One region of the Caballeronia sp. INML3B genome, then DNA from elsewhere that is predicted to be linked to it. Evidence: predicted binding sites of a transcription regulator. Region 1 holds the regulator's gene; each other region holds the start of a gene.
The links. The regulator FliA, encoded in region 1, starts transcription of late flagellar genes. The targets are predictions, from matches to a motif close to CTAAAGTTTNNNNNNNNNNNGCCGNTA.
Positions count from the first base shown of each region.

Region 2: a site for FliA is predicted at 4,275-4,301, ahead of NCS58_RS10490 (DUF4088 family protein). Genes of this name have one in related genera too.
Region 3: a site for FliA is predicted at 4,573-4,599, ahead of NCS58_RS01575 (flagellin). Genes of this name have one in related genera too.
Region 4: a site for FliA is predicted at 1,798-1,824, ahead of fliS (flagellar export chaperone FliS). Genes of this name have one in related genera too.

Region 1 covers NZ_JALQDI010000001.1:39,736-46,910, reverse strand. The annotation lists gene NCS58_RS00210 (cytochrome b/b6 domain-containing protein) at 1-168, opposite strand, end outside; gene NCS58_RS00205 (PepSY domain-containing protein) at 174-437, opposite strand; gene NCS58_RS00200 (thiamine pyrophosphate-binding protein) at 516-2,222, opposite strand; gene flhF (flagellar biosynthesis protein FlhF) at 2,534-4,342, shown strand; gene NCS58_RS00190 (MinD/ParA family protein) at 4,335-5,252, shown strand; gene NCS58_RS00185 (RNA polymerase sigma factor FliA) at 5,271-6,002, shown strand; gene NCS58_RS00180 (GGDEF domain-containing protein) at 6,047-7,141, opposite strand.
Region 2 covers NZ_JALQDI010000015.1:285,853-293,027, reverse strand. The annotation lists gene NCS58_RS10510 (RNA-binding S4 domain-containing protein) at 1-65, opposite strand, end outside; gene NCS58_RS10505 (hypothetical protein) at 360-818, shown strand; gene NCS58_RS10500 (hypothetical protein) at 879-1,136, shown strand; gene NCS58_RS10495 (ATP-dependent helicase) at 1,287-3,410, shown strand; gene NCS58_RS10490 (DUF4088 family protein) at 3,423-4,187, opposite strand; gene NCS58_RS10485 (AzlD domain-containing protein) at 4,365-4,688, opposite strand; gene NCS58_RS10480 (AzlC family ABC transporter permease) at 4,685-5,374, opposite strand; gene NCS58_RS10475 (AraC family transcriptional regulator) at 5,546-6,367, opposite strand; gene NCS58_RS10470 (CreA family protein) at 6,442-6,918, opposite strand.
Region 3 covers NZ_JALQDI010000001.1:342,130-349,304, forward strand. The annotation lists gene NCS58_RS01560 (tetratricopeptide repeat protein) at 1-967, opposite strand, end outside; gene NCS58_RS01565 (flagellar protein FliT) at 1,230-1,529, opposite strand; gene fliD (flagellar filament capping protein FliD) at 1,548-3,110, opposite strand; gene NCS58_RS01575 (flagellin) at 3,314-4,474, opposite strand; gene NCS58_RS01580 (aldo/keto reductase) at 4,720-5,670, shown strand; gene rpsU (30S ribosomal protein S21) at 6,019-6,231, shown strand; gene NCS58_RS01590 (hypothetical protein) at 6,346-6,723, opposite strand; gene NCS58_RS01595 (hypothetical protein) at 6,740-7,165, opposite strand.
Region 4 covers NZ_JALQDI010000033.1:75,937-83,111, forward strand. The annotation lists gene NCS58_RS13985 (flagellar hook-length control protein FliK) at 1-841, opposite strand, end outside; gene NCS58_RS13990 (flagellar protein FliT) at 884-1,213, opposite strand; gene fliS (flagellar export chaperone FliS) at 1,242-1,661, opposite strand; gene fliE (flagellar hook-basal body complex protein FliE) at 1,883-2,248, opposite strand; gene fliF (flagellar basal-body MS-ring/collar protein FliF) at 2,552-4,333, shown strand; gene fliG (flagellar motor switch protein FliG) at 4,323-5,318, shown strand; gene fliH (flagellar assembly protein FliH) at 5,311-5,985, shown strand; gene fliI (flagellar protein export ATPase FliI) at 5,940-7,175, shown strand, end outside.

The DNA of each region.
Region 1 (7,175 bases):
GATGAAACCCCACACGATGCGCGCGACAACGAGCCCGGCCGCGACATATCCGAGCATGCGATGCGTGGAATCCGTCGGCCCGAACAGATTCCACAAGACGATGCCTGCGACGGCCCAATGCGTGAGCCGCACCCACGCGTCCCAGACTCGCACGCGTGCCACGGACATGACGCTTACTCGACTTCCGACTTCACGACAGCCAGCGTCTTCGTGTCGTAATAAATCTCGACTTTCTTGCCGTTCTTGTCGTGGCCGTAAATCTCGTAGCAGTTGCCATCGACCTTGAATTTGCGAATCTTGTAGCCTTGCGCTTCGAGTTGCGCCTTGGCATCCGATTCCTTCATCCATTCGCTTTTCGGATGCGCGGTGCAATCAGCCTTCGCGAAGGCCGCGCCCGAAAAGCACAATGCCAATGACAACGCCAGAATCTTAAGCATCGCTAACTCCCAGTGTTTTTGAACTGGCTACTCTACTGCCACCGGGAGTGCGCTGCAAGAAGATTGAAAGTTTGTCTCTTACCGCTGTCCTTGCTGGCGAATTTGTTCGAGTGTCGCGCCCGGCGTGCTCTGTTCTTGCGGAATGCGGATCTCGATCACCGCGGGCAAGCCGGAATTTCGCGCGCGTTCGAATGCCGGCATGAACTGGTCCGTCGTTTCGACGAGTTCCCCATGCGCGCCGAACGCGCGCGCATACGCGGCGAAGTCCGGATTCGTGAGCCCCGTCCCATGCACGCGATTCGGATAATGCCGCTCCTGATGCATGCGGATCGTTCCGTACTGCGCGTTGTTCACGACGATGAAAATCACCGGCAATTCATATTGCATCGCTGTGGCGATTTCATGACTCGACATCATGAAGCAGCCGTCGCCTGCGAACGCGATCACCGTGCGTTCCGGATACAGCGACTTCGCGGCGATCGCGGCGGGCACGCCGTAACCCATCGCCCCGCTCGTCGGCGCGCACTGCGACCGGAAATGCCGATATGAATAGTGCCGATGCAGCCACGTCGCGTAATTTCCCGCGCCGTTCGTGAGGATCGAATCGGCGGGAATCGTTTCGGCGAGCTGGCGCATGATTTCGCCGAGCTGGACATCGCCAAGCATCGGGCGCGGCTTGCGCCATTCGAGATACGCGGCGTGCGCGGCTTCGGCCTCGCCATGCCACGCGATGTTCGCGGGCGGCGTCAGCGCCGCGAGCATCGACGCGATTTCCGGCATGCCCGAGACGATCGGAAGATCGGCGCTGTAGACGCGCCCGAGCTCCTCCGCGCCCTGATGCACGTGAATGAGCGTCTGCTTCGTCTTCGGGATGTCGAGCAGTGTGTAGCCGCCCGTCGTCGATTCGCCCATGCGCGGGCCGAGCACGAAGAGCACGTCGGCATCGCGCACGCGCGCGGCGAGTGCCGGATTGATGCCGAGGCCGACATCGCCGGCATAGTTCGGATGCTCGTTCGAGAGCGTGTCCTGATAGCGGAATGCGCAGCCCACCGGCAACTGCCATTGCTCGACGAAGCGTGCGAAGTCCTGCGTCGCCTCGAGCGTCCAGCCGCTGCCGCCCGCGATCACGAACGGCTTCTTCGCCTGGGCAAGCAACTCGCGCAACCGCTCGATTTGCGCCGCCGACGGCGATGCCGCCACGCGCTGATAACGCGGCGCCGGCGGCACGGCTGCGACCGTTTCCGTCAGCATGTCTTCCGGCAGCGCGAGCACGACCGGCCCCGGACGGCCCGACGTCGCGGTGTGGAACGCGTGGCTCATGTATTCCGGCACGCGGCGCGGATCGTCGATCTGCGCGACCCATTTCGCCATCTGCCCGAACATCCGGCGATAGTCGATTTCCTGAAACGCCTCGCGGTCCATGTGTTCCCGCGCGCATTGGCCGATGAGCAGGATCATCGGCGTCGAATCCTGAAACGCGGTGTGCACGCCGATCGACGCGTGCGTCGCGCCCGGCCCGCGCGTGACGATCGCGACGCCCGGCTTGCCCGTCAGCTTGCCGACCGCCTCGGCCATGTTCGCCGCGCCCGCCTCGTGGCGGCAGACGATCGTCTGAATGTGCGAGGTCTCGTCGTGCAGGGAATCGAGCACGGCGAGAAAGCTCTCGCCGGGCACGCAGAACACGCGCTCGACGCCGTGATGCACGAGCGCATCGACGACGAGACGCGCGCCGGTGGTTTGACTTTCGGGAAAAACGGACTGCGCGGAGGGGACAGCGGACGCCATGCGAAGAAGTCTCCTGTGAGTGTCCGGACGCTCGTACAGGCGAGCCGGACGGTGAGCGAACTGCCCTAAAGCTTACGCCGTCGGGCGAGCGTTCGGACAGAAGCAAAGCGGAATCTTTTTCCGGCGCGCGCAACCTTCGCGCGCCCGGCGCCGCATTTCCATCAGCCGAAATACCCCTTTTTCTCACCCTTTATCCAGCGATGGACGAAGGGTGAAGTTCGCAATAATGGCCTCACTGAAAAGCGGACACGGCAATGAGCCAAGTGGGTCCGCTTGCTAAAGATCGCAGTTACACCTCATCGGGGGCAAGTTTGAATATTCGTAAATTCATTGGCGCGAACAGCCGCGACGCATTGCGCCAGGTTCGTGAAGCGCTCGGCCCCGATGCCGTGGTGTTGTCGAATCGAACGCTGGATGACGGCTCCGTCGAGATCGTCGGCGTCGCGGACAGCGATATCGCGTCGATCTCGCCGGCCGCGAAGGAACAGGCAGTGCGTTCGACGAGCACGCCGCGCGCCGCACTGGCGGCTGCGGCGGCCGCGATGCCGGCAAAACAATCCGCCGCGAATCCCTACGCGAGCGGCGACGTGTTCTCGTCGGTCTTCGGCGCGAACACCGACGCCGACGATGAAGACGAGTTCGCGCACGAACACGACGCGACGTCCGGCGAAGAAGCGCCGCGCACGATGGCCGAATCGAACCCGTGGCTGATCGAGCACGCGAAGCGCATCGCGCAGCAGGCGACGATGCCGTCGAACCGTCCGCTGACGGCGTCCGCCGCGATCGCACGCGGCATGGGCGTGCCGGTGCCGGTCGCCGCGCATGAGACGCGCGCCGACAAGATGCCGGAAGCCGGCAAGTACGCGATTCGCCAGCAAGCGCAGGCGCAGGCTCAAACGAGCCGCGTCGAGGCCGCCGGTCAGACGCGCGCTCAATCGAAGGTCGAAACGCCTGACTGGGCACGCGAGGCCGCGCAGGTCGCCGCACGCCGTGCCGCGCAGAAGATCAACGCGAGCGCGCCGCACGCCGACGCACCGGCGGCAAGCACCGCGACGGCCGCGCCCGAAGGCGCCTTCGAAGGTCTGCCGGCGAACGCGGCGGCCGTCGTGACCGAAGCGATCCGCGCGCGCATGGAGCAAGTCGTCAACGAAACGGTGATGAACGAGCTTTCGTCGATGCGCACGATGATGGAAGAGCAGTTCTCCGGTCTGCTGTGGGGCGAGCGCCAGCGCCGCAACCCGACCGGGGGCCTGCTGACCAAGCGTCTTTTCGCCGCCGGTTTTTCCGCGCAGCTCGTCCGCATGATGGTGGAGAACATGCCGGAAATGGAAAACGTGGAAGGCGCGCTCGAATGGGTGCAGCAGGTGCTCGAATCGAATATCCCGGTGATGGATAGCGAAGACGCGCTGATGGAGCGCGGCGGCGTGTTCGCGCTGATGGGCCCGACGGGCGTCGGCAAGACGACGACCACGGCGAAGCTCGCGGCGCGCTGCGTGATGCGCTTCGGCGCGAGCAAGGTCGCGCTGCTCACGACCGACAGCTACCGGATCGGCGCGCACGAGCAGTTGCGCATCTTCGGCAAGATCCTCGGCGTGTCGGTGCACGCGGTGAAGGACGCCGCCGACCTGCAGCTCGCGCTTTCCGAGCTGCGCAACAAACATATCGTGCTGATCGACACGATCGGCATGAGCCAGCGCGACCGCATGGTCTCGGACCAGATCGCGATGCTGTGCGGCGCGGGCCATCCGGTGCAGCGCATCCTGCTGCTCAACGCGACGAGCCACGGCGACACGCTCAACGAAGTCGTGCAGGCATACAAGAGCGCGGCGGATCAGCCGCCGCTCGCGGGCTGCATCCTGACCAAGCTCGACGAAGCGACGAATCTCGGCGGCGTGCTCGATACCGTCATCCGCTACAAGCTGCCGGTGCATTACGTGTCGACCGGCCAGAAGGTACCGGAGAACCTGTACGTCGCGACCAAGCGTTTCCTCATCAAGAGCGCGTTCTGCATTCCGCGCGACGGCTCGCCGTTCGTGCCGCAGGACGAAGAAGTGCCGGCGCTGCTCTCCGCACTGTCCGCGCGCGCCACGACCGAACTGCATGAGGTGCACTTTGGATAAGTTCGTGCTCGACCAGGCGGAAGGTCTGCGACGGCTGCTCACGCGCGCCGGTTCGCGCGTGGTGGCGGTGGCGGGCGGGCCGGCGGGCATCGGATGCACGTCGGCGGTGGTGAATCTCGGCGCGGCGCTGTCCGTGCACGGCAAGGATGTGCTCGTCATCGACGAGCATCGGGGCGCGGGCTCGGCGAGCCGCATGCTGGGCCTCTCCGATGCAGGCGCGCTCGCCGCTGTGATGTCGGGCCGCCGCGCGCTCGCCGATGTCGTCGAGCGCACGCCGTTCGGCTTCTCGCAGATCGCCGCGCCGCGCCACGAGCGCATCAGTCACGACGCCGCGCAGTGCCGCGCATTGCTCGATGGTCCGGCGGACATCGTTCTCATCGACGCGCAACTGGACCGTCACGGCGCACTGTCGACGCTCGCGGCGCAGGCGCATGACTTTCTCATCGTGACGCGGGTGGCCGCGTCGGCGATCACCGAGGCGTATGCGTGCATGAAGCGCCTGCACTACGCCCATGCGATCGGCCAGTTCCGCGTGCTCATCAATCACGTGCAGAACCCGGCCGACGCGGCGGTCGCGTTCGACAACCTGTCGGGCGTCGCGAGCCGGTATCTGGCCGTGTCGCTCGTGCAGGCAGGGTATGTGTCCGAGGATGCGCGCGTCGCTCGGGCGAAGGAGCTTTCACGCTGCGCAGTCGAAGCGTTCCCGGCTACGGCCGCGGCGCGCGACTACCGCGCGATCGCTGCGGAGCTCCTGCACTGGCCGATGCGCCCCGCGCCGTACATGCGCGCGGCGAACGGTCAGCCAGACGCGCGAATTCCGGTTGGCGACTCTGAACAGGGCGGGCGGGAGGCGGCGCATCGTGTGGCCGCGCTTCACGACTTTGCAATGACCAGCACGGCGTCGATGTGATCAAGATAGGTGACCAAGATGTATAACGCCCAAGGCAAACTCTCACAGTCGGACGTCCTGACGAAATATGCGCCGCTCGTTCGCCGACTGGGGCTTCAGCTCGTCGCCAAGATGCCGGCGAGCGTCGATCTCGACGATCTCATCCAGGCCGGCATGATCGGACTCATGGACGCGGCGAGCCGCTACAAGGAAGATCAGGGCGCGCAATTCGAAACCTACGCGAGCCAGCGCATTCGCGGCGCGATGCTCGACGAGCTGCGCGCGAACGACTGGCTGCCGCGCAGCATGCGCAAGACGTCGCGCGAAGTGGAATCGGCGGTGCACAAGGTCGAGCAGAACCTCGGCCGCTCCGCGAGCGAGACGGAGATCGCCGAGCACATGAACATGCCGCTCGACGAATATCAGTCGATGCTCCAGGATCTGCACGGCAGCCAGCTGATCTACTACGAAGACTTCGACCGCTCCGCCGACGACGAGCCGTTCCTCGACCGCTATTGCGTCGATCGCTCGGACCCGCTTTCGGCGCTGCTCGACGACAGCCTGCGCGGTGCGTTGATCGAAGCGATCGACAAGCTGCCCGAGCGCGAGAAGCTGCTGATGAGCCTCTACTACGAACGCGGTCTGAACCTGCGCGAAATCGGCGCGGTGATGGAAGTCAGCGAATCGCGTGTGTGCCAGTTGCACAGCCAGGCGGTCGCGCGTCTGCGCACGAAGCTGCGCGAGCAGGCGTGGACGAGCGTCGAGGCGTGATCCGGCCTTGAGCCGGGGTGCCCGCCTGCATGCGGGCACGTCGATCAATTCGCTTCGAAGTCGCGCGTTTCGGCGAAGACGGTTTTCCCTTCGCCGAGACTTTTTGCGCGATACATCGCGCGGTCGGCGGCGCGCAGCACGGCGGTGATGCCGGATTGTTGCGCGGCCGTCGCGCTGGAAAGCAGACACGCGCCGATGCTCGCCGATACCGACACCGGCCGCTCCTGCACCGAGGTCATCGCGCCGAGCACCGAGTGAATGCTGTCGGCCACCGACAGCACCGCCGCGCGATCGCGTACCTGATGCGCGAGCACGACGAACTCGTCGCCGCCCAGACGCGCGATCGTGTCCGTCTTGCGCATGCGCTTCGCGAGCGATTGCGCGAAGGCTTGCAGCAGCATGTCGCCGACGGCGTGACCGTAGGTATCGTTCACTTCCTTGAAGCCGTCGAGGTCGATGAGGAGGAGCGCGGCGGCGTGGTCGCCATCGGCATCGCGCGTGCTCATCGCGCGATCGACGACCCGCTCGAGCGCGTATCGGTTGGACAGACCGGTGAGCGGATCGGTCGATGCCTGACGTGCGAGATCGCGATTCGCGTTGCCGAGCCGATCGACGAGCACGCTCAAATACACCGATGCGCCCAGCACGCTCAAGCCCAGCCCGATCGCGGCGGGAAGATTGGCGCGCCACCACGGCTGCCAGATACCGAGCGCGATCACGATGATGAGCGCCGTCGCGCACGACACGGCGAGCGTGCGCTTGCCGTATCGGCATCCCGAGCCGATCAGAAACCAGAACATCACCCAGATGAGCGGCAGCGCGATCGCACCGCCCGCCGCGAGCGCGAGCCCGAGCAGGGTTTGATCGGCGATGGTCGTGACGGTGAGACGCTTCTCCGAAGGCGAACTCATGCGGCTCACGATCAGGAGCGTCACCGCGCCGTAAGACACATAGAGCGCGACGAGGCGTGCAACCAGCAGTGCATCGTATGAAGGGCGTAGCCAGGCGAAGACGCCGTAGGCCAGAAGAACCGCCGCTCCCATCCAGACCCGCAGCGTGGCCTGCTCGCGTTCGGGATTCCGGTGTTCGGACCATGCGAAGGCATAAGTCCGGCGTGCCGGTTGATGCGCCTGCTCCATACTGAACCCCTGGATGGTGATTTCTTTCTTTTAT
Region 2 (7,175 bases), on a different contig from region 1:
ATCAGCTTGAGCAGATTGTGGAGTTCGACGTACTCGCTCGTGAGGGTGAATTGGAGTGGCGGCATGGGACGGGTGAAGCGGGAAAGGCCTCCATGATAAACCACGAACATGCGTGCGCCGGGCATGCGCCGTGCTGTGCCATCGCGGGACCGGTAATCGGAACGCAAGTGAACGGGTTGGCAAATGTAGCCAGATGAAACCTTCGGTAACAATGACTGGTTTTCGCGAACTTGCCCGATCGTCGCCCGGTCCGACCGTTTGATCGATGCAGCTTCGGTCATCTTTCCAATCGACAAAAGTCGCGCGGTTCGCTCGCCATGATCAGAGCCGCCGACGCCAACTAAAGAGAGGACTAGCTCATGACTCGCGCACGAATCCTTTTGATCGGCTCCGCCATCGCCACGCTCGCCGCTTCGGGCGCTTATGCTCAGACCGCGCCCCAAGCCGCCCCGATGCAGCCTCAGACCGTGCAGCCGATGCAGGCTGCGCCCACGCAGGCGCCCGGCCAGATCGGTAATGCGATGCCCGCACAGGCCCAGCAGCCGATGACGCCGCCGCAGCAGAACGTCGTCGCGCCGGCGCCGACCGATCCGCTGGTCCAGCGCCGCAACGCGAACGCGCAGGCGAACGCCGAGTATCGCGCGTCGAAGAAGGCGTCGAAGGCCGAGTTGAAGGCGCAGAACCAGCAGGCGAAGGCGCAGTACAAGGAAGAAGTGCAGAACGCGAAGATCAATCGCAAGGCGGACAAGGACGCCGCGAAGGCGGAACTGAACGCGACGGAGCCGGGCACGCCGAAGGACACGGGCCTGCAGCACTGAGCGTGACGCGCCGCGAGTCCGCGCGGTGCGGCTCGCGGCATCTACAAAAGGGAGGACATCATGAATCGAAAAATCAATGCGCTACTGGCGGCGCTGATTGCCGGAACGTTCGCGAGCGTGAGTGCGGCATCGTTCGCGCAGACGACGTCCGACGCACCGACCGCCGCCGATCAAAAGGCCGCGAAGGAACAGACGAAGGCCGACAAGAAGGCGGCCGTCGCACAAGCCAAGGCCGACAAGAAGAAGACGGAGGCGCAGTCCGACGCCAACGAAGCCGCCGCCGACGCGAAGCTGAAGAACGCGAAGAAGGCGGAGTAGTACGCGCTTTCCGTACCAATGCGAGCCCGGTTCCCCGCGAACCGGGCTCGCTGCTTTTTGGGGCCAAAACTCCAGTCGAGCCAAAGGCTTGCGTGCGCGGGTTGTATGGATATACAGTGTGCGTCACTCATTTCCGCCCCCTTCTTCCACGTGCTCACGCTTCCCGACACCGCCGACGCCGCGTCCGATTCCACCGCGAAACAGGTCGCCGACTATCTCGCGAAGCTCAACGAGGCGCAGCGTGAAGCTGTCGAATTCGGCGTCGACGAACCGGGGCGCGCGGGCGGGCCGCTGCTCGTGATCGCCGGCGCGGGCTCGGGCAAGACCAACACGCTCGCGCATCGCGTCGCGCATCTGCTGGTGAAGGGCGCCGATCCGCATCGCATTCTGCTGCTCACATTTTCGCGCCGCGCGGCGCTCGAAATGACGCGGCGCGTCTCGCGCATCGCGATAAACGCGCTCGGCAAGAAAAGCGCCATCGCGCAGGGGCTGACGTGGTCGGGCACGTTTCACAGCGTCGGCGCGCGGCTGTTGCGCGATTACGCCGATCTCGTCGGACTCGCGCCGTCTTTTACGATCAACGATCGCGAAGACTCCGCCGATCTCATGAATCTGGTGCGGCACGAGCTTGGCTTGTCGTCGAAGGAGAAGCGCTTTCCCGCGAAATCGACCTGCTTCGCGATCTACTCGCGCGTCGTGAACACGGGCGCGTCGCTCAGCCACGTGCTCGATCAGTCGTATCCATGGTGCCGTGAGTGGGAAGCCGATCTGAAGCGTCTGTTCGCGGCCTACGTCAGCGCGAAACAGGCGCAAAGCGTGCTCGATTACGACGACCTCCTGCTGTACTGGTCGCATCTCGCGGCCGAGCCATCGGTGGCGGCGGATCTCGCGAGCCGTTTCGATCACGTGCTCGTCGACGAATATCAGGACACCAACCGCCTGCAGGCGTCCATCCTGCTCGCGATGAAGCCGGACGGGCGCGGCCTGACCGTCGTCGGCGACGACGCGCAATCCATCTATTCGTTTCGCGGCGCGACCGTGCGCAACATCCTCGATTTTCCGGGCCATTTCGATCCGCCCGCGGCGACCGTCGCGCTCGATCGCAACTATCGCTCGACGCTGCCGATTCTCGAGGCATCGAATGCGGTGATCGGGCTCGCGTCGGAGCGCTATACGAAGAACCTGTGGACCGACAAGGCCTCGGCGCAGAAGCCGCGCGTCGTCTCCGTCGCCGATGAAGCCGCCCAGGCGCGCTATGTCGTCGAGAAAGTGCTCGAGGCGCGCGAGGCGGGCATGAAGCTCAAGGCGCAAGCCGTGCTGTTCCGCGCCGCGCATCACAGTGCGACGCTCGAAATCGAACTCACGCGGCGGAACATTCCCTTCGTGAAGTTCGGCGGACTCAAGTTTCTCGATTCGGTCCACGTGAAGGATGTGCTGGCGGTGCTGCGCTGGGCGGAGAATCCGCGCGACCGCGTCGCGGGCTTTCGGGTCGCGCAGTTGCTGCCGGGCATCGGTCCGGCGATCGCGGGGCGCTTGCTCGACAGCGTTGCGCAAGACGAGGCGCCGGGTGCGATTGCCAGGTTTCAGGCGCCCGCACGCGCCAGCGAAGACTGGCCGCGCTTCGTCGGGCTGATGGCAAAGCTCTGCGGCCGCGAATCCGGCTGGCCGGCGGAGTTCGAAATGATCCGCCGCTGGTATGAGCCGCATCTGGAGCGCAATCACGAGGACGCGGCGATCCGCATCGGCGACGTGCTGCAGATGGAAAGCATCGCGTCGACGTATCCCACGCGCGAGCGCTTTCTCACCGAGCTCACGCTCGATCCGCCCGACGCGACGAGCGACGAATCCGGCGTGCCGATGCTCGACGAAGACTATCTGATTCTCTCGACCATCCACTCGGCGAAGGGCCAGGAATGGCGCAACGTGTTCGTGCTGAACGGCGTGGACGGCTGCATTCCATCCGATCTGGGCACGGGCAGCGAAGAGGAAATCGACGAGGAGCGGCGCCTGCTCTACGTGGCGATGACACGTGCGAAGGAAGATTTGCACATCATCACGCCGCAGCGGTTCTACGTGCACAACCAGACGCATCTGGGCGACAGGCACGTCTGGGCGCAGCGCACGCGCTTCATCCCGCCGCATCTGATGCAGAACTTCGAAGCGGCCGCGTGGCCGCCGGTGATCGCACCCGCCGCGCCGACGGCGGCGGGGCTGGCGGCCGCCGCGAAGGCGAAAATCGATATCGCGGCGCGCCTGAAGGGAATGTGGGAGTAGGGCGAAGCGCGTTCAGCGCGGCGCGCGCGAGGTTCGCGGCGCGCGTGGCGATGGCGCGAAGATGCTGCGCAGCCAAGCGGCGAAGCGCGTGAAGCCGTCGTAAGGCTCTTCGATGAACAGCTCGGGCCGCAGCGAGCGCAGGTACTCCAGCACCTGCTGCGCTTCCTGCTTCTGAATCGACCCATAGAAAATGCCGAGCCGCAGCAGGCAGCGCAGTTCGCCGAGCTTCTCGCGCGCGGTCGAGCCGATGCTCGTCTCCACGGCAATTTTCGTTTCGTACACGCGCTGGCGCAGCGAATCGGCAAGACGGAAGGCGGGCGTCTGCATCTTTTCCTCGACTTCGCGAATGTCCGCCGCCGCCGATTTGATCTGTGCCGCGAGCATGTCCACCTGCGACACGTCGCCCTTCGCCTCGGTGACGATCGCCGTCGCCCATTCACGCGACGCCTTGATGAGATCCTCGGCGGTCCAGTCGGCGCGGATCGCGAACGCGAAGCCGTGCTCGGCCGCCTGACGGATCAGGATTTCGACGACATCGGGAAACTCCTTGTCGAGCGCGCGCTTGGCCCACGCGTACTGGCCGTGCGTGAGCATGCGCTGCACCGCCTGTTCGGTGAGCGGGGTGTCGTTGTCGAGCAGCTTTGCGCGCAGGAAGTCCTCGAACGTCGGCGTGACGAATTGCGGATCCAGCTTCAGCGACAGACGCGTGAACGCTTCGAAATCGCGATGCAGCGAAGCGATCGTCTCGTCGCGAAACGAAAGGGTGATTTGACGCATGTTGGTTCCCGGTTCCGCTTCCGATTGATTCGGAGGCGGGCAGTGCCTTCGGCTCCGCCTCTCGGGGCGGAGTCCATTCGTTTCTGATATCGGCGCGCTTTCCCGGAACTTGAGGATTTTTCGAGGCTTTTTGAAAGCCGTTTAGCGGCTGATTGACGGTTGAGCGGCGGAAAACGTTTAGCGCAGCACGGCGAACTGCCAGACGAAGAACACCGCCAGCGACACGGCAATCGTTAAAAGCGGCCGTTTGGTGAGCGCGCAGACGATGACCGCCACGATCGCCGCCACGAGCTGCGGATTACGCCAAGTGATCTCGGCCTCGTTGCCGTGCGGCGAGACGGTCATCGGCACGATGATCGCCGTGAGCACCGTCACCGGCACGAACGAAAGCGCGGTGCGCACGATCGGCGGAAACGGCAGGCGCTCGCCCAGCACAAACACGGCGCCGCGGATCGCATACGTAACCAGCGCCATGCCGAGGATCAACGTGATGTAGTTCATTGCGTGCGCTCCTTGGCGTTCTTCAGGCGATGCTTCGCGTGCGGCCGGTTTTCCATCAGCGTGAGCACCATGCCGACCGCGACGCCCACGAACACCGCCGCGAGCAGCCCGAGCTTGTATGGCCAGCCCTGCCACGCGAACGACAACACGCCCGATGCGAGCGCCGCCGCGACGAAACGCACGGCGACCAGTTGCGGCACGATGATCGCGATGAACGTCGCGACCATCGCGAAGTCGAGGCCGAGCGATTTCAGACCGGGAAACGCCGCGCCGAACACCAGGCCGACGAGTGTCCACAACTGCCAGTTCAGATACATCGAGACGCCGGAGCCGAAGAAGTAATGCGGGCCGGTTTCGCCCGGCGCGCGCTTCTGATAGTGCGCGTAGGCGACGGCGAAGACTTCGTCGGTCAGGAAGCCCGCGAGCGCCCAGCGCCAGCGCCGCGGAAGATGCGCGACATACGGCGCGAGTGTCGCCGAATAGAGGACGTGACGCAGATTGACGACGAGCGTCGTCGCCCAGACGACGGCGAAGCTCGCGTGAGACGCGATCAGGCCGACCGCGATGAACTGCGCGGACCCCGCGAACACCGCGAGCGACATCAACTGGCCATGCCAGAGCGTGAGCGGACTTGCGGTGACGAGCGTGCCGAAGATCACGCCGAAGGGCGCGGCGCCGATCATCATCGGAATGGTGTCGCGCGCGCCGGCCGCGAATTCGCGCAGCGCATGGCCGGACGTTTGTGTGGAACGTTGAGCGGGTGTTGCTTTCAAGATTTCCTCCTATGGAAGCGAGGATACGCAAGACGCCGCTCGACATGCTTGTACGTTCTTGCGCTTTCCTGGCTGGCCGGAAGCTCAGCGCCAGCGGCCGGGCGGCACGCCGAAGGTGCGCTTGAAATGGCGCGTGAAATGACTCTGGTCGGTGAAGCCGCTCGCCGCTGCGACGTCGGTCACGGAGGCGCCCGCGCGCAACGCCGGCAACGCCCGCACGATACGCAACTGGTTGCGCCATGCGTGCGGCGCAAGACCGGTTTCGCGCGTGAAGAGACGCGCCGCGTGAAAGGTCGAGAGGCCGACCGTCTGCGCGAGTTCGGCGAGCGTGACCGGTTCGAGCAGATCGTCGGCGAGGCGGGATTTCATCGTCGTGACGCGATGCGCGTCGGCGGCGGGCGGCGCGATGGCCGGGCGCTCGCGGGCGTGGCGGCCGAGCAGCGTCGTCACGGCATCGACGAGCGCGAGTTCCGCGGCGAGCGGATCCGCGCCGGTTTCCAGCAGGCGATGCGCGACGACCAGGCGCCGCGCGAGATCGGGATCGCGGATGATGTCGTCGGAGAACCAGGGCGCCGATTCATGCCGCCCGGACATAGCCCGCGCGAGGCCTTCGACGAACGGCACCGGCAGATAGAACACCCGATAGCGCCAGCCGGCATCGACGGCCCGCGCGCCGGTATGCACTTCGCCGGGATTGATCACCGGCACCGAGCCGGCTTCGGCGACGTGATGCGTGCCGCGATAGTCGTAGCATTCCGCGCCGGCTTCGATGACGGGCACCGTGTAGGCGTCGTGCCAGTGCGGCGAGAATTCGTGATCGTAGTATTCGGCGGTCACCATGTCCGCGTCCGGCACGAGCGGAGATCGCCAGTAGCGTGCGGCATTGCGGAAATGGTCGGCGTTCATCGTTCGGGATTGCTGGGGCAGGCGGAATCGCTCAGTTTACAACCTTGCTTTCCGCCCGGCCGGACAGTTGCGCATCACTTCACCGGTATGGTCGTGCCCTCGGGCACCGGTACGGCCGTCACGCTGTTCTTCGGGCTGCCGGTCGCGATGCGGTCGCTATATGTCAGATAGACGAGCGTGTTGCGCTTCGCGTCGACGATGCGCACCACGTGCAGCGTCTTGAAGATGAAGGACATGCCGGCCGAGAAGACATCGGTTTTCTGCTTGAGCGGCTGGGCGAACCTGATCGGCCCGACCTGGCGGCAGGCGATCGATGCTTCGGTCGGATCTTCCGCGATGCCGAGCGTGCCCTTAACGCCGCCCGTGCGGGCGCGGGACACATAACAGGTCACGCCCTGAACGAGCGGATCGTCATAAGCCTCGACGCTCACGCGGTCCGAGCCGGTGAAACGGAAATTGGTGTTGACGCTCGCGATTTCCTCCGCGTGCGCGAGGCCCGCGCCGCAGAGAGTGGCGAGCGATGCGGCGAGCGCAACGACGGAGCGTTTCATCGTCATCCTTCGGAAAAGAGAAAGGGCGTCGTATTGTATCGACGCCCTTGGCTCTTCAATGCATCTCGCGCTTGCATGCGGTCAATGAAAGATCAGATACAGGATCACCAGCACCACGACCGGTACGCCGAGCAACCATCCGAGTAGGTAAGGCATGTCGTTCTCCTTCGCATGTCGTTAATGACGATTCCAGTATCGCGAGGAAGGCCGGCGCACGTTAGCGGTGCATGTCCTATATACGTGTAGGTGCTGTCCTA
Region 3 (7,175 bases), 300 kb from region 1:
CGACGCCGAGGGCGCTGTGCATGTCGGCGTTCTTCGGGGCCAGTGAGATCGCCCGCTCGCACACTTCGATGGCTTCGCCGTGGCGGCGCATCGCCGACAGGGACACGCCGAGCACGCGATGCGCTTCGGCGTGGTTCGGGTCGCGCGCGATCACCAGGCGGCACTCGCGTTCGGCGCCGACATTGTCGCCGCGAACCTGCAGCGCGCTCGCGAGCAGCATGCGCGAATGCTGGTCCGTCACCTCCAGTTCGACGGTGCGGGTGAGCGGCTCGATGGCTTCGACGTAGCGGCCGTTGGCGTAGAGCGCCAGAGCGAGCGAGCGCTGCGCGGCGACGTGATGCGGATAACGCTCGACGAGTCCGCGCGCCAGCTTGATCGCTTCTTCGTGGCGGCCCTTGTTGTAAAGCGACGCAAACTGGTTCATGTCCTGCGGCGTCGGATTGCCGCGCTTGCCGGCGGGCGTTTGCGCTGCGTCGCCTACGGCGTCATCGACGGTCTTGGGCGCGAGGCGCGCGAGATGCGCGGCCTCGGCGAGCACGGCCGCCGCGTAGCCCAAGGGATGCGACAGGCGCTCGATCAGGCCGTCCATCGCCGGACCGCGCACGCCGCGCTGCTGCGCCATTTCCACGGCGAACCAGGCAGCCTGACTCTGATTAGTGCGCGCGAGCGCGTCGATATACGAGACCCAGTATTGGCCGTTGTCCGGGCGCAGGCCGAGCACCGTCTCGAACAGCGGCACGGCGTCGCCCGGGCGCTGCGTCTGGACGAGCAGGACCGCGAGGTTATACAGCACGTCCGCGTGATCCGGCTTGTGGTCGAGAATCGCGCGATAGAGCGCTTCGGCGTCGGCATGATTGCCGGCGTGATGCTGCTCCAGCGCCGACTGCAGCACGGTCGCGATGTCCTGCTCGAACTGTTGCTCCGGCGTCAGCGTCGTGGCGTCCGGAAGCTGTGTGGAAATGCTCATGGTCTGGGCGTGCTCCTTGCGATTGAACTGATTATCCAAGCGAGGTCGCCAAACCGAAGCGCGGAGATGAACCCGAAAGCCGCCGTAATTCAGCGGATCGTCGGCGGGGGCGTTGACGGCGCTGCCGCGGCGCGGGCACGGGCAGGTCGTCCCGAAGGAGGCGGCGCAATCGCCGTCACGGCCGCAGCCGCGTGCATCGTCGGGGCGTAAAAATGCCCGCATGAAGCGGGCACGGCGGAAACAAAACGATGCGCGGTGACGTCTAGAACCGTGCGCCTTGCTGATAACGGTTTGCCGCATTCACGCGCGTCATCGCCGCGTGATATTCGGTGGCGAGTCCGGTGCGGATTGCACTCGCGTGCGCGAGCACGGCGGCGTCGATGCCTTGAATCTCCCTGATCTTCGCGAGCGCCTGCGGGCCCTGCTCGCGCGTCAGCGCACGCAAGAGCGGCGTGCGCGCGGCATCGAGTTCCGCTGCGCGCGGCCAGTCCGCGAGCGTGGCCGCCGCCTCCATGTCCTTCGTCAGTGCGAACAGTTGTTCGACGAGTGCATCCTGGTTCATCGTGTCGGTTCCCGGGTCTTAGGACTTGTTGGTCGCCATGGCGCCCGCGCTGTTCGTGCCGCCGAAAAGCGCCGTCAGGTACTGCGTGTTCTGGTTCATGTTCGCCATCAGCGTATTGAGCGCCGTGAACTGCGCGTTGTAGTCCGACGTGAGTTGCGCCGCATAGTTGGTCAACGTCGTCTGCTGCGTCGAGATGTTGGCGAGATCCTTGTTGATCGAGTCGGTCTCGGACGTGAGCAGGCCGTTCGGTCCGAGATAGCTCGTGATCTTGTCGGTCAACTGCGCACCGACGCCGTTGATCGCGTTGAAGAGCTGCGACACGCCGGTCGCATTGTTCGTCAGCGCGCTGTTGAGCTTGTCGGTGTCGATGGTCAGGGTGCCGGCCGGCTGCTCCGCTGTTGCATCGAGCGACGAAACCTGATTGATGCCGAGCGACGCCAGCGAGATCGAGCCGCTGCCTTTGCCGACCGCGCTGCCGATGATCGCGGAAAGCTGGTTCTTGATCGTGTTGACCGCGGAGTTGCCGAGCAGCACGCCGCCCTGCGAGCCGACCGACGCGGTGCTGTCGAACGAGGTATAGGAGTTGATCGTCGAGACGACCGTGTTGTACAGGTTGACGAAGTTCGAGATCGCGCTCGAAATCGACGACGTGTCCTGCGTGACGGTTACCGTCTGCGTGCTCGCGGGCGTCGTCACGGCCGCCGACGTGAGGTTCAGCGTCACACCCTTGATCGCGCTCGTGACCGTATTGCTCGAGCTCGTGCCCGAGACGCCGCCGACCTTGTACATCGCGTCCTGCGCGGAGGCGCTTTGAGACCAGCCGTTGCTGCCGGATGCGTCCGAGATCGTGGAAGCCGCGCCGTTCTGCCCGGCCGTCGATGAGACCGCGAGCTTGTTCAGGTCGCTGCCGTCCGCCGCGCCGCTGATCGTGGTCGAGATGACGTTCGAGGCGCCCGTCGTCGTGGAGTTGAGCACGAGGTGCTGGCCGTCGGTGCCCGTCACGATGGTCGCGCTCACGCCCGGGTTGCCCGACGCGTTGTTGATGGCGGCGGCGATGCCCGAGAGCGTGTTGTTGCTGCTCGTGATGTTGATCGACATCGACTTGGAGCCGACGGTGATCTGCATCGTGCCGGTGCCGAGGTGCTTGTCCGTCGTGAAGCCGGTCGAGGTCAGCGATTGCGCCTTCGCGATCTGCGAGACCGTCACGTCGTAGCTGCCTGCCACGGCGCCGGTGGCGCCCGTCGCGGTGATGCCCGTGCCGGTCACGTTGGTCGTGAACGTCGACATCAGCGAACCGTCGGTCAGGCTCGTCATCGTGGTCTGAAGCGTCGAAAGCGCCGACGACAGCGTGCCGATCGCCGAAAGCTTCGTGTTGTCGTTCGTTTGCGCGGCGGCCAGGGATGCGCTTTGGCCGGCCGTTTTCGCGTTCACCATCGCCGTGACCAGCGAATTGACATCCATCGACGAGTTACCGGTCGCGCCGCTGATGATGGATTGCGCTGCTTCGGCAAGCGCCGCGTTTGCAGCCGCCTGGGTCTGCGCGGCGGTCGCCGCCGTGGTGGTCGTACTGATCGTGGACATCGGGTAACTCCGTGTATCGCGCTGTCGATTGAATGCGCGTGATCGCAGTCAACTGCTCGTTGCGGGAAACAACCTCTTGCGTGTGCGTTCGTGAGTACGGGCGCACACGCAAGCGGTCGAAACGCGGCTTCGTCGCCGTGACGGCCCGACGCCGGATCTTCGAAATCGAAGATCCGGCGTCGGGTGCTGCCTGGGCGGATTGCTTAGCCGAGGAGCTTCAGAACTTGCTGCGGCAGCGAGTTCGCTTGCGCGAGCACCGAGATACCAGCCTGTTGCAGCACCTGAGCCTTGCTGAGGTTCGCCGTTTCCTGCGCGAAGTTCGCGTCGGTGATCTGCGATTGAGCCGACGACAGATCGGTCGATTCAGCCTGCTGCGACGACGCGATTGCGCTCAGACGGTTCTGGGCGGCACCCAGCGTCGCCTGGACGTTGTTGAGCGTCTGCAGCGCGTTGTCGATCGAGACCAGCGCGACGTTGGCACCCGTCGTCGTGCTGATGTCGAGGTTCGCCACCGTGTCCGGCGTGTTGATCTTGTTGATCGACTTCGTCAGGTCGGCGATCGCGGAGCTCACCGCCGCGCCCATCGAACCGGCGACGCCGGAGCTGAACGACAGCGTGTTTTCATGCGGCGCTGCAGCCGTGCCCGTGCCCGCGGTGCCCGTGCCGAAGATGGCCGAGACAGCGGTCGAGTTCAGCGCGACGTTGTTCTGGTCGGTGAACGTGAAGCCGCCCTTGCCGTCCGACAGCACGTTGATCGAGGTGATCGCCGCGCCGGAAGACGTGTAGCCGCCGCCCGTCGTCAGCGACAGGTTCGAGAACGTGCCGAGCGTGTTGCCCTTCTGAACCATGCCGCCGCCGAGCGAATTCGCGCCCATGTCCTGGCTCAGGTCCAGGTTGATCGTCTGACCGACGTTCGCGCCGACCTGGAAGCTCAGGCTGCCAGCGGAGCCGTCCAGAATGTTCCGGCCGTTGTACGTCGTCTGCGAAGCGATACGGTTCACTTCAGCGATCTGCTGCGACACTTCCTTCTGCAGCGAAGCCTGGTCGCTCGACGAGAGCGAACCGCTGGCGGCTTGCACGGCCAGCGTACGGATACGCTGCAGGCTGGAGGTCATCGACGAGAGCGCGCTCGAAGCCGTTTGCGCAATCGACACACCGTCGTTCGCGTTCGAAACGCCCTGGTTCAGGCCGTTGATCTGCGTTTGCATCCGGTTCGAGATCGCGAGGCCGGCAGCATCGTCAGCAGCGCTGTTGATGCGCTTGCCCGACGACAGGCGGGTGATGGCCGACGACAGCGCGCTCTGCGTGCTGTTGAGGTTCTGCTGGGCAACCAGCGAGTTGATATTGCTATTGATACCGATCATTTTTTGCTCTCCTGGGAGACTTTGTATGGCTTTGGCTTTGGCACCGAGTGTTGCCTGGCGGTCCTGCGCTCGGTGATAGCCGGCCGCCTACTTGTGGTTATCGGGCCCCTCGAAAAAAACTTAAGGCCCCGCGCAAACGATTTGTGTAATGAATGCGTTCGTAAGCCTGCGGAAGCTCGCCGGGCAAGGCGCCGCTTTCCCGCGTATCCTTTTTGGTCCGTCCTTTTCGCGCATTTGGAGCACACATGCAGACACGCAGCATCGGCACATCGGAACTGAAAGTCGCGCCGCTCGTCTTCGGCGGCAACGTGTTCGGCTGGACCGCCGACGAGCGCACGTCGTTCTCGATCCTCGACGCGTTCGTCGATCACGGCCTGAATTTCATCGACACTGCCGACGTCTATTCCGCCTGGGTGGACGGCCACCAGGGCGGCGAATCGGAGACGATCATCGGCAAGTGGTTCAAGGAAAGCGGCAAGCGTCACAAAGTCGTGCTCGCGACGAAAGTGGGCAAGCTCTCCACGCGCGCCGGGCTGACGGCGGCCAACATCGCGGCGGCCGTCGACGATTCGCTGAGGCGCCTGAAGACCGATTACATCGACGTCTACTTCTCTCATTACGACGACGAGAACACGCCGCTCGATGAAACGCTCGCCGCGTATCAGCAGCTCATCAAGGCGGGAAAGGTGAGGGTGATCGGCGCGTCGAACTACTCGGGCGAGCGGCTGGACGCGGCGTTGAACCTCGCGAAGGAGTCGGGCTTGCCGGCCTATCAGATCCTTCAGCCCGAATACAACCTCTACGATCGCGAAGACTACGAAACCGGTCTGGAGCCGGTGGCGACACGGCACAAGATCGCGGTCGTGCCGTACTACGCGCTTGCGAGCGGCTTTCTGTCGGGCAAGTACCGGTCGAAGGAAGACACGCTGCACAAGACACGCGGCTCGCGCGTCGAAAAATATCTGAACCCGCGCGGCTTCAGGATTCTCGATGCGCTCGACGAAGTCGCGAAGCGCAACGACACGACGCCCGCGACCGTCGCGCTCGCATGGATGATCGCGCGCCCGAGCGTGACGGCGCCGATCGCCAGCGCCACGTCGGTCGCGCAACTGGAAAGCCTCGCTGCCGCGACGCGCCTGCGACTCGCCGCCGACGACATCCAGCTCCTCGACGAAGCCAGCGCGTGGCAGAAATAAATCTGTTGCATCAATGAGTTGGATGGATCGGGGGAGTTGGCAGTGGCGCGGTGTTCTGGTAACATCGCGCCCGAATCGAGAAATGTGCCCGATTTCATGCCTTCGCCTCTGAAAATGACAACGTCAACGAGCAGCGGCGAACGGCTCCGAAACGCGCCTTCGTGTGGTTCTTTCGAAAGCGCATGCCGCTTCCGCGGCTGAATCCCAACGCTCTCTTTTCCGGCCTCCGTGGCCGCTTTGCTCGTGTCCGTCGCGCCGTTTCGTGTCCGGCGGACGATCGGAGTGCCGGGGCGCGGCAGCTCGTAACGTCGCGCGCTTGAAAATACGTTTAGCAAACTCAGGATTTACATGACCACTATCGTCCTCAAAGAAAACGAGCCGTTCGATGTCGCGATTCGGCGTTTCCGCCGCACCATCGAGCGCAATGGCCTGATCGCCGAACTGCGCGAGCGCCAGTCGTACGAAAAGCCGACCACCGAGCGCAAGCGCAAGAAGGCCGCTGCTGTCGCGCGCCTGCGCAAGCGCCTGCGCAGCCAGATGCTGCCGAAGAAGATGCACTAAGCGTCTTTCACGGGCGAGGATTTTCGGGTCCTCACCCGCATGGCAAAACGGCGGTGCGACCCGTAAGGGCGCACCGCCGTTTTGTTTGTGCCTCGAACTACAGGATTGCAGGCGTCACACGAAGGCGTGACGCTTTCCGAGCGCCGCGAGCTGATCCGGCCAATCGGAGATATCGGCGTAATCGTGCACTTCCTCCAGCTCGATCAGCAGATCGATGACGTTCGGATCGTAGGCATTCACCTTCGATGCGTACAGCGCGCGCAGCAGCTCGCCGTCGCGCGCGTGCCGATAGTACGAGATCCCGACGCCTTCCAGCTCCGGCTCATACAGATCGTCGCGCACGAGCGAGCCGATCGCGCACTTGCGGCCTTCCGGACTGCGGAGCCGGCACGACCCGTTGTCGTCTTCGGACACCGCACGCTGCGTCAGCAAGTGCTCGCTGACGCGCTCGTAAATCTCCTTCAGGCTCAACATCGTAATAGGGCTCAACATCACAGCACCTGCAATATCACGCAGCCGTTTTGAGAAGTTCGGCGGACAGCCCGAACTGACGCGCGATCGATGTCAGACGTTCGCGCCATTCCCATCTGCCGAAGACGTCATGCACGTTCTGCAGGCAGGAGAGCAATTCGACGGTGTTGGGATCGAACACGTTGATGCGCGCACGAAGCAGCGCGCGCCTGAGCGCCGCGACGCCGACATCCATGTACGCCGGCACCTGCTCGGGCGGCTTCGCGATGTAGCGAATGGGCACGCCTTCCATCGCGGTGATGTAGTCGCGCGGCTTGATGAAGCTCCCGACAGGACAGCCGCCGCAATATCCGCGATACGCGCCGCCGCCGCGCGGCAGCAGAGCCGCTTGCCCTTGCACGAAAAGATGCTGTACCGCGCCGTTGAAAATCTCCTGATGGGTCAGGAAGTTCAAGCTTTTCATGATCATCTCC
Region 4 (7,175 bases), on a different contig from region 1:
CCGGATGGATGCCCGCCGCGACCGACGCCTGAAGCGCCGATTCCTGCTGGCTCGGCTGCGCCGTCTGGGCGTTCGCGCCGCCGGCGGCGTTGCCGTTTTGCGAATTCGAAAGCGCCGACGGCGGCGCATCGCGCACCGACGCCGCGAGCGCGGCGGCTTGCTGCGGCGTCTGCGGCGTCGGGACCGGACGCCCGGGGAAGTCGGGCGTATCGGGCGTGAATTGCGGCGCGCGGGCGTCGTCGAGCCATGCGTCGCTGGCTGGATCGAGCGGCAAGGACATTGACCGCGCATCGGCGCGCGCCTGCGGCTCGTTGGCGAGCGACGCTGCGCTGCGCTGGCCCGCGAGCCATTGCACCAGATGCGATTCGTAGAAGAGCCCGCTTTCGTCGACGGTTTTCGCCAGCGCGGCCGCGAGCGCGGCGGCGGGCAGCGGCGGCAGGTTCTGCGTCGCGGCGCGCGCGGCGGCGACGGCGGCGGCGTTGGAAGAGAACGCGGTATCGAAGAGGCCGGTCGTGAGCGCGGCGAAGGCGCTCGCCGGGCGCGGCGGCGTCGGCCAGAGCGGGGCGTCGCCGGTCAGCGCGGGCGTCGCGCCGCCGAATCGCGAGATCGCGTCGAGCGTGCGCGCGACGCTGGAGAACGCGGTTTGCGCCGATGCCGCCGGCGCCGCCGCGCCGGCAGGCGTGCCGGCGGTCTGGAACATGTCCGTTTGCGTCGTCGTCTGCCCGACGCTCGCACCGGTGACGCCGCTGCCGCTCACGCCGTTCGGCGCGCGAATCGCGGACAGAAGGAGCTCGGTGCGGCTGGCGAGCAACGATGCGATCGCGGTATCGAGTCCAGTCATGCCCACATCCTCATATGCGCCACGGCCGGGCGCGGACCGCGCCTAGCGCAATCCGATCATTTTTTTCAGTACGCGCGCCGGGCTGTTGACCGTGAAAAGCGCCGACAGACGCGCGAGGCTCGGCGACGTCAGATCGCGGATCGCGGCGTCGTCGGCGAGAATCTTCTTCACGAGGTCCAGCTTGCGCGCGCGGGCGCTTTCGTCGAGTTCCGAGGCCGAATCCACTTGCTTCAGTTGCTCGACCAACTCGCGGTAGGTGCCTTGCAGCGCCTTCAGCTCGCTCCATTCGCCGCCGCGCGCGGCCACCAGCATCTGGCCGGAAACCGCGGCAATCGCCTCGTAGTGGGCGAAATATTCTTGTGTCGTCTTCATTCTTTTCAGGCAGTCGACGCGCATCCCGTCAAACGGGCGCGGCGGTCATTTGCGCCACTTCCGGTCCAATTCCCACCCAGGCTTCCTCGAGCGTCGCGAGCAGATTGTCGACCTCGACGAGCATCGCCTCGTTCTGCTTCAGATTCGCCTCGAGCAGCCGGCGCGTCATATACGTGTACAGCGCGTCCAGCCGCTGCGCGATCTCGCCGCCCGCATCCTTGTTGAGCGCCTGCTGCAAACCGCTCTCGATGATGCTGATGGCCTTGCTGATCGCCGCGCCGCGTGCGCCGACATTGTTCTGATGCAGGTGCATGCGCGCCTGCGCGATCGCCTGCCGCGCACCCTGGTACAGCATCACGATCAGCCGGTGCGGGCTCGCTCCCATCACTCCTGTCTGCACGCCCACGCGTGCGTAGGCGTTGGCTCCAGCGTGTCCTGGGGAATACATCTCTCGATTCTCCTTATGCGATGCCGCGGCATTCCGCATTTCAAGCGGAACGCCGTGCCTCTCGTCCTGATCCGTGTGCGCCCGGCCAAGCCGGTGCAGGCAGGCGAACCATCGTTCGCCGTGCCGTTATCGGGGTTATCGGAGAAACGCGGCAAAGCTTTAGGAAGCGAGGCTCCAGAGCCGTCGCAAGAATGAAGGGCAGGATCGCGAGAGAGCGGCCGTCAGACGGAAATCTGCATGATGTCGTTGTAGGCCGACACGAGCTTGTTTCGCACCTGCAACCCGAACTGCAGGCCGACGTTCGCCTTCTGCATGTCCACCATCACGTCGTTGAGCGACACGTTCGGCGCGCCGATCTCGAAGGCGTGCGCCTCGCCGAGCGCCTTCGTCTGGTTGTCGCTGATCTTGTCGATGGACGATTTCAGCGCTTCGGAGAAACTGCCGACGCTTGCCGCGCCCGATGTCCCGCTTTGGCCCGAGACGGCGCCCGACGCGCTGGTGGGACCGGACGTCCCGCCGGCGGCTTGCGACGCCAGCGACTGAATGGCCGAGAGCGCGGCGGAAAGCGGATTGATCGGAAAGTTCATGTTGACTCCGGATGACAGGGAATAGCCGGCGGAACGCGTCCGAAGGCGGGACGGCCCGCGCCGCGCGTGGCGGTGGCCTCGGGTTCGGCGACGCAATTGCGGAGGTTCGCCGAGTACGAAAAAGATTAGCAGCCGGTGATTTTTCAAAGCGCGGGAAGAACGGGGAAAACCCCGCTCTATTCGCCGAATCGACTTGCAATCTTCTGCGGATAATCCCCATCGTGAAAAGTCCTCCACCGCCGCTTACATGGAAAGCGGGAAGCGGCGGGAGGAGAACCTCAGGATTCGGAGCTTCGACGCTAAATGGATACGCCCAACAACTCACTCATCACGCCCGACGCCAGAATGGGCCTGGCGGGCGCACAACCGGGGGCAGCCGGCACGGCCGCGGCCCCGGGACTCGCGGGCGGTGCCGACTTCGGCGGTTTTGCGCAGCGCGTGCCGATGCTCAACCAGTTCCGCTCGAATCCGCGCGTGCCGCTCATCGTGGCCGTCGCGATTCTGGCGATGGTGGTCGCGGGCCTCGTCATGTGGTCGCGCCAGCCGGACTACCGCGTACTTTTCTCCAATCTCTCCGATCGGGACGGCGGCGCAATCGTTGCCGCGCTCCAGCAAGGCAACATTCCCTATAAGTTGTCCGACGGCGGCGGCGCCATTCTCGTGCCGGCCGAGCAGGTTCACGAAACGCGTCTGCGTCTCGCGAGCCAGGGCTTGCCGAAGAGCGGCTCGGTCGGCTTCGAGTTGATGGACAACCAGAAGTTCGGCATCAGCCAGTTCGCCGAGCAGGTCAACTATCAGCGCGCGCTCGAGGGCGAGCTGGAGCGCACGATCGGCGCGATTTCGTCGGTGAAGTCGGCGCGCGTGCATCTGGCGATCCCGAAGCCGAGCGTGTTCGTGCGCGACAAGGAACTCCCGACCGCGTCCGTGATGGTCAACCTGTATCCGGGCCGCGTGCTCGACGAAGGCCAGGTGGTCGCGATCGCCCACATGGTCGCCTCGGGCGTCGCGGACATGCCGGTCAAGAACGTGAATATCGTCGATCAGGACGGCAACCTGCTGACGAGCCAGAGCGCCGCCAGCGGCCTCGACGCGTCGCAACTCAAATACGTGCAGCAGATCGAGCACAACACGCAAAAGCGCATCGACGCGATCCTCGCGCCGCTCTTCGGCGCCGGCAACGCCCGCTCGCAGGTGAGCGCCGACATCGACTTCTCGAAGCTCGAGCAGACCGCCGAAAGCTACGGCCCGAACGGCAACCCGCAAAGCACCGCGATCCGCAGCCAGCAGTCGAGCGAATCGAGCGAAACGACGGGCAGCGGCGCGTCGGGCGTGCCGGGCGCGCTGTCGAACCAGCCGCCGCAGCCGGCTTCCGCGCCGATCGACGCGGCGGCATCGGGCGCCGTCGGCGCGGCGGCGAAGTCCACGCCGCAGAACCAGCGCCGCGACACGACGACGAACTACGAGGTCGACCGCACCGTGCGCCATTACGAGCAGGCAACGGGCGGCATCAAGCGCCTGTCGGTGGCGGTGGTCGTGAACTACGACAAGAAGGTCGACGCCAAGGGCAACGTGACGATGACCCCGCTCGCCGCCGACAAGCTCGCGCAGGTCCAGCAACTCGTGAAGGACGCGATGGGCTTCGACGAGAAGCGCGGCGACTCGGTGAACGTCGTGAACAGCGCGTTCTCGGCCGATCTGAACGCGGCGCCGGACGTGCCGTGGTGGCGCACCCCGCAGATGATCGCGTGGGGCATCCAGGCGGCGAAGTACGTGGGCATCGGGATCGTCGGGCTGTTCCTGTACTTCAGCATGGTGAAGCCGGCGATGCGCCGCGCCTTCCCGCCGCCGCCCGAGGCCGCGCCCACGCTCGGCGCACCGGATGAGCTCTCGCTGCTCGACGGTCCGTCGCTCGACGGCGCTCAGAAGCTGGAAGACGAAGACAAGGATGCCGAGGTGAGTCTCCTCGGTCATGAAAGCAAGAAGGCCAAATTCGATCGCAATCTCGACTACGCGCGCATGGTGGCGCGTCAGGACCCGAGAATCGTTGCGACCGTCGTGAAGAACTGGGTGTCCGATGAACGCTGAAGGCCTGAATAAAGCCGCCCTCCTCCTGATGTCGATCGGTGAGGAAGAAGCCGCCGAAGTATTCAAGTATCTCGCGCCGCGCGAGGTGCAGAAGATCGGCGCGACCATGGCGGCGCTGAAAAACGTGACGCGCGAGCAGCTCGACAACGTGCTGACCGAATTCGTCTCGGAAGCCGAGCAGCACACCGCGCTGTCGCTCGATTCGAGCGAGTACATCCGCTCTGTGCTGACGAAGGCGCTCGGCGAGACCAAGGCCGGCGCGCTGATCGACCGTATCCTGCAAGGCAGCGATACGAGCGGCATCGAAGGCCTGAAGTGGATGGACTCGGGCGCGGTCGCGGAACTGATCAAGAACGAGCATCCGCAGATCATCGCGACGATCCTCGTGCATCTGGACCGCGATCAGGCGTCGGAAATCGTGTCGCTCCTGTCTGAACGCCTGCGCAATGACGTGCTGCTGCGCATCGCGACACTCGACGGCATTCAGCCCGCCGCGCTGCGCGAACTCGACGACGTGCTGACGACGCTCCTCTCCGGCAGCGACAACCTGAAGCGCGCGCCGATGGGCGGCATCCGCACGGCGGCCGAGATTCTGAACTTCATGTCGAGCAATCACGAGGAAGGCGTCATCGCGAACGTGCGCGAATACGACGCCGAGCTCGCGCAGAAGATCATCGACCAGATGTTCGTGTTCGAGAACCTGCTCGACCTGGAAGACCGCGCGATCCAGCTTCTGCTGAAGGAAGTGGAATCGGAGACGCTGATCGTGTCGCTCAAGGGCGCGCAGCCGGCGTTGCGCCAGAAGTTTTTGTCGAACATGTCGCAGCGCGCGGCCGAACTGCTTGCCGAAGACCTCGATTCGCGCGGTCCGGTGCGCGTGTCGGAAGTCGAGCAGCAGCAACGCAAGATTTTGCAGATCGTCCGCAATCTCGCGGAAAACGGTCAGATCCAGCTAGGCGGCAAGGCGGAGGATGCATATGTCTGATGCTCGCGCGCAGAAGGCTCCGGTCTCGGCGTATCAGCGCTGGGAGATGGCGTCCTTCGATCCCGTCGAGATCAAGGTCGACAACAGCGCGGCGGAACAGGCCGCGCTCGAAGCGCACCTGCGCCGCGTCGAGGAAGACGCACATCAGCAAGGACTCGCGAAGGGGCATGTCGCGGGCCAGGCGCTCGGCTATCAGGCGGGTTACGAGCAAGGTCAGGCGAAGGGTTTCGAGGACGGCCGCAAGGAAGCGCTCGCGCAGGCCGCGCGTCTCGCCGAGATCGCCGATGCGTTCAGGACGGCGCTGCAAGCCGCCGATGCAGCCATCGCGGAGTCGCTCGCCGAACTCGCCATCGACATCGCGCAGCAGGTCGTGCGTCAGCATCTCGCGCTCGATCCGACCGCGCTCGTCGCGGTGGCGCGCGAAGTGATCGCCGCCGAGCCCGAACTGTCGGGCGCGCCTGTGCTCATCGTGAATCCGGCCGACATGCCGATCGTCGATGCCTATCTGAAGGACGAACTCGAGTCCGCGGGATGGACCGTGCGGCCCGATCCGGACGTCGAGCGCGGCGGCTGCAAGGCCCACGCCGCGACCGGCGAGATCGATGCGACGAATGTGTCGCGATGGGAGCGCGTCGTGGCGGCGCTCGGGAGAAGCAAGCCGTGGTGAACCAACGGATTACGCAAGATGGCTTGAGCGCGCTCGAACAGGAAATCGCGCGCGCGTCGTTCGGCCCGCTCGCCGCCGATGAATCCGTCGGCGACGAATCGGCCGAGGCGCTCGCCGCGCGCACCATCGCCGAGCTGGCCCATATCGCCGGCAATCCGCACATCGATGCGTGGCGCGACAAGCTCGACGCGCTCAGGTCGCGCAATGCGATCGCGAAGCCGCTGCGTCCGTGCGGTCGTCTCACGCGCGCGGCCGGTCTCGTGCTGGAAGCGGTCGGCCTGAAGATGGGCGTCGGCTCCGAATGCATGATCGAGCTGCCGCCGGGCAGTGCGATTCCGACCGCCGAAGCCGAAGTCGTCGGCTTCGCGGGCGACAAGCTCTTTCTGATGCCGACGACCGAAGTGGCTGGCCTCTTGCCCGGCGCGCGCGTCTATCCGCTCGAAAGCGCGCCGATCAACGATCCGATGGCGGGCGCGAAGCGCTTGCCCGTCGGCTGGGAAATGCTCGGCCGCGTCGTCGATGCGTCGGGCCGTCCGCTCGACGGCCTCGGCCCGCTCGGCGCGAAAGTCGATGCGCCGTTGTCCGCGCCGGTCATCAACCCGCTCAACCGCGAGCCGATTCACAAGGTTCTCGATGTCGGCGTGCGCGCGATCAACACGCTGCTGACGGTCGGACGCGGCCAGCGCATGGGCCTCTTCGCCGGTTCGGGCGTCGGCAAGTCGGTGCTGCTCGGGACGATGGCGCGCTACACGAGCGCGGAAGTGATCGTGATCGGGCTGATCGGCGAACGCGGCCGCGAAGTGAAGGAATTCATCGAGCAGATTCTCGGTGAGGACGGTCTCGCGCGCTCGGTCGTCGTCGCGGCGCCGGCGGATGTATCGCCCGTGCTGCGCATGCAGGCCGCCGCGTACACGACCTCGCTCGCCGAATATTTCCGCGATCAGGGCAAGCACGTGCTGATGCTGATGGATTCGCTGACGCGCTACGCGATGGCCCAGCGCGAGATCGCGCTCGCGATCGGCGAGCCGCCCGCGACGAAGGGCTATCCGCCGTCGGTGTTCGCGAAGCTGCCGGCGCTCGTCGAGCGGACCGGCAATGGCCCGGAAGGCGGCGGCTCGATCACCGCGTTCTACACCGTGCTGACCGAAGGCGACGATCAGCAGGACCCGATTGCCGATTCGGCGCGCGCG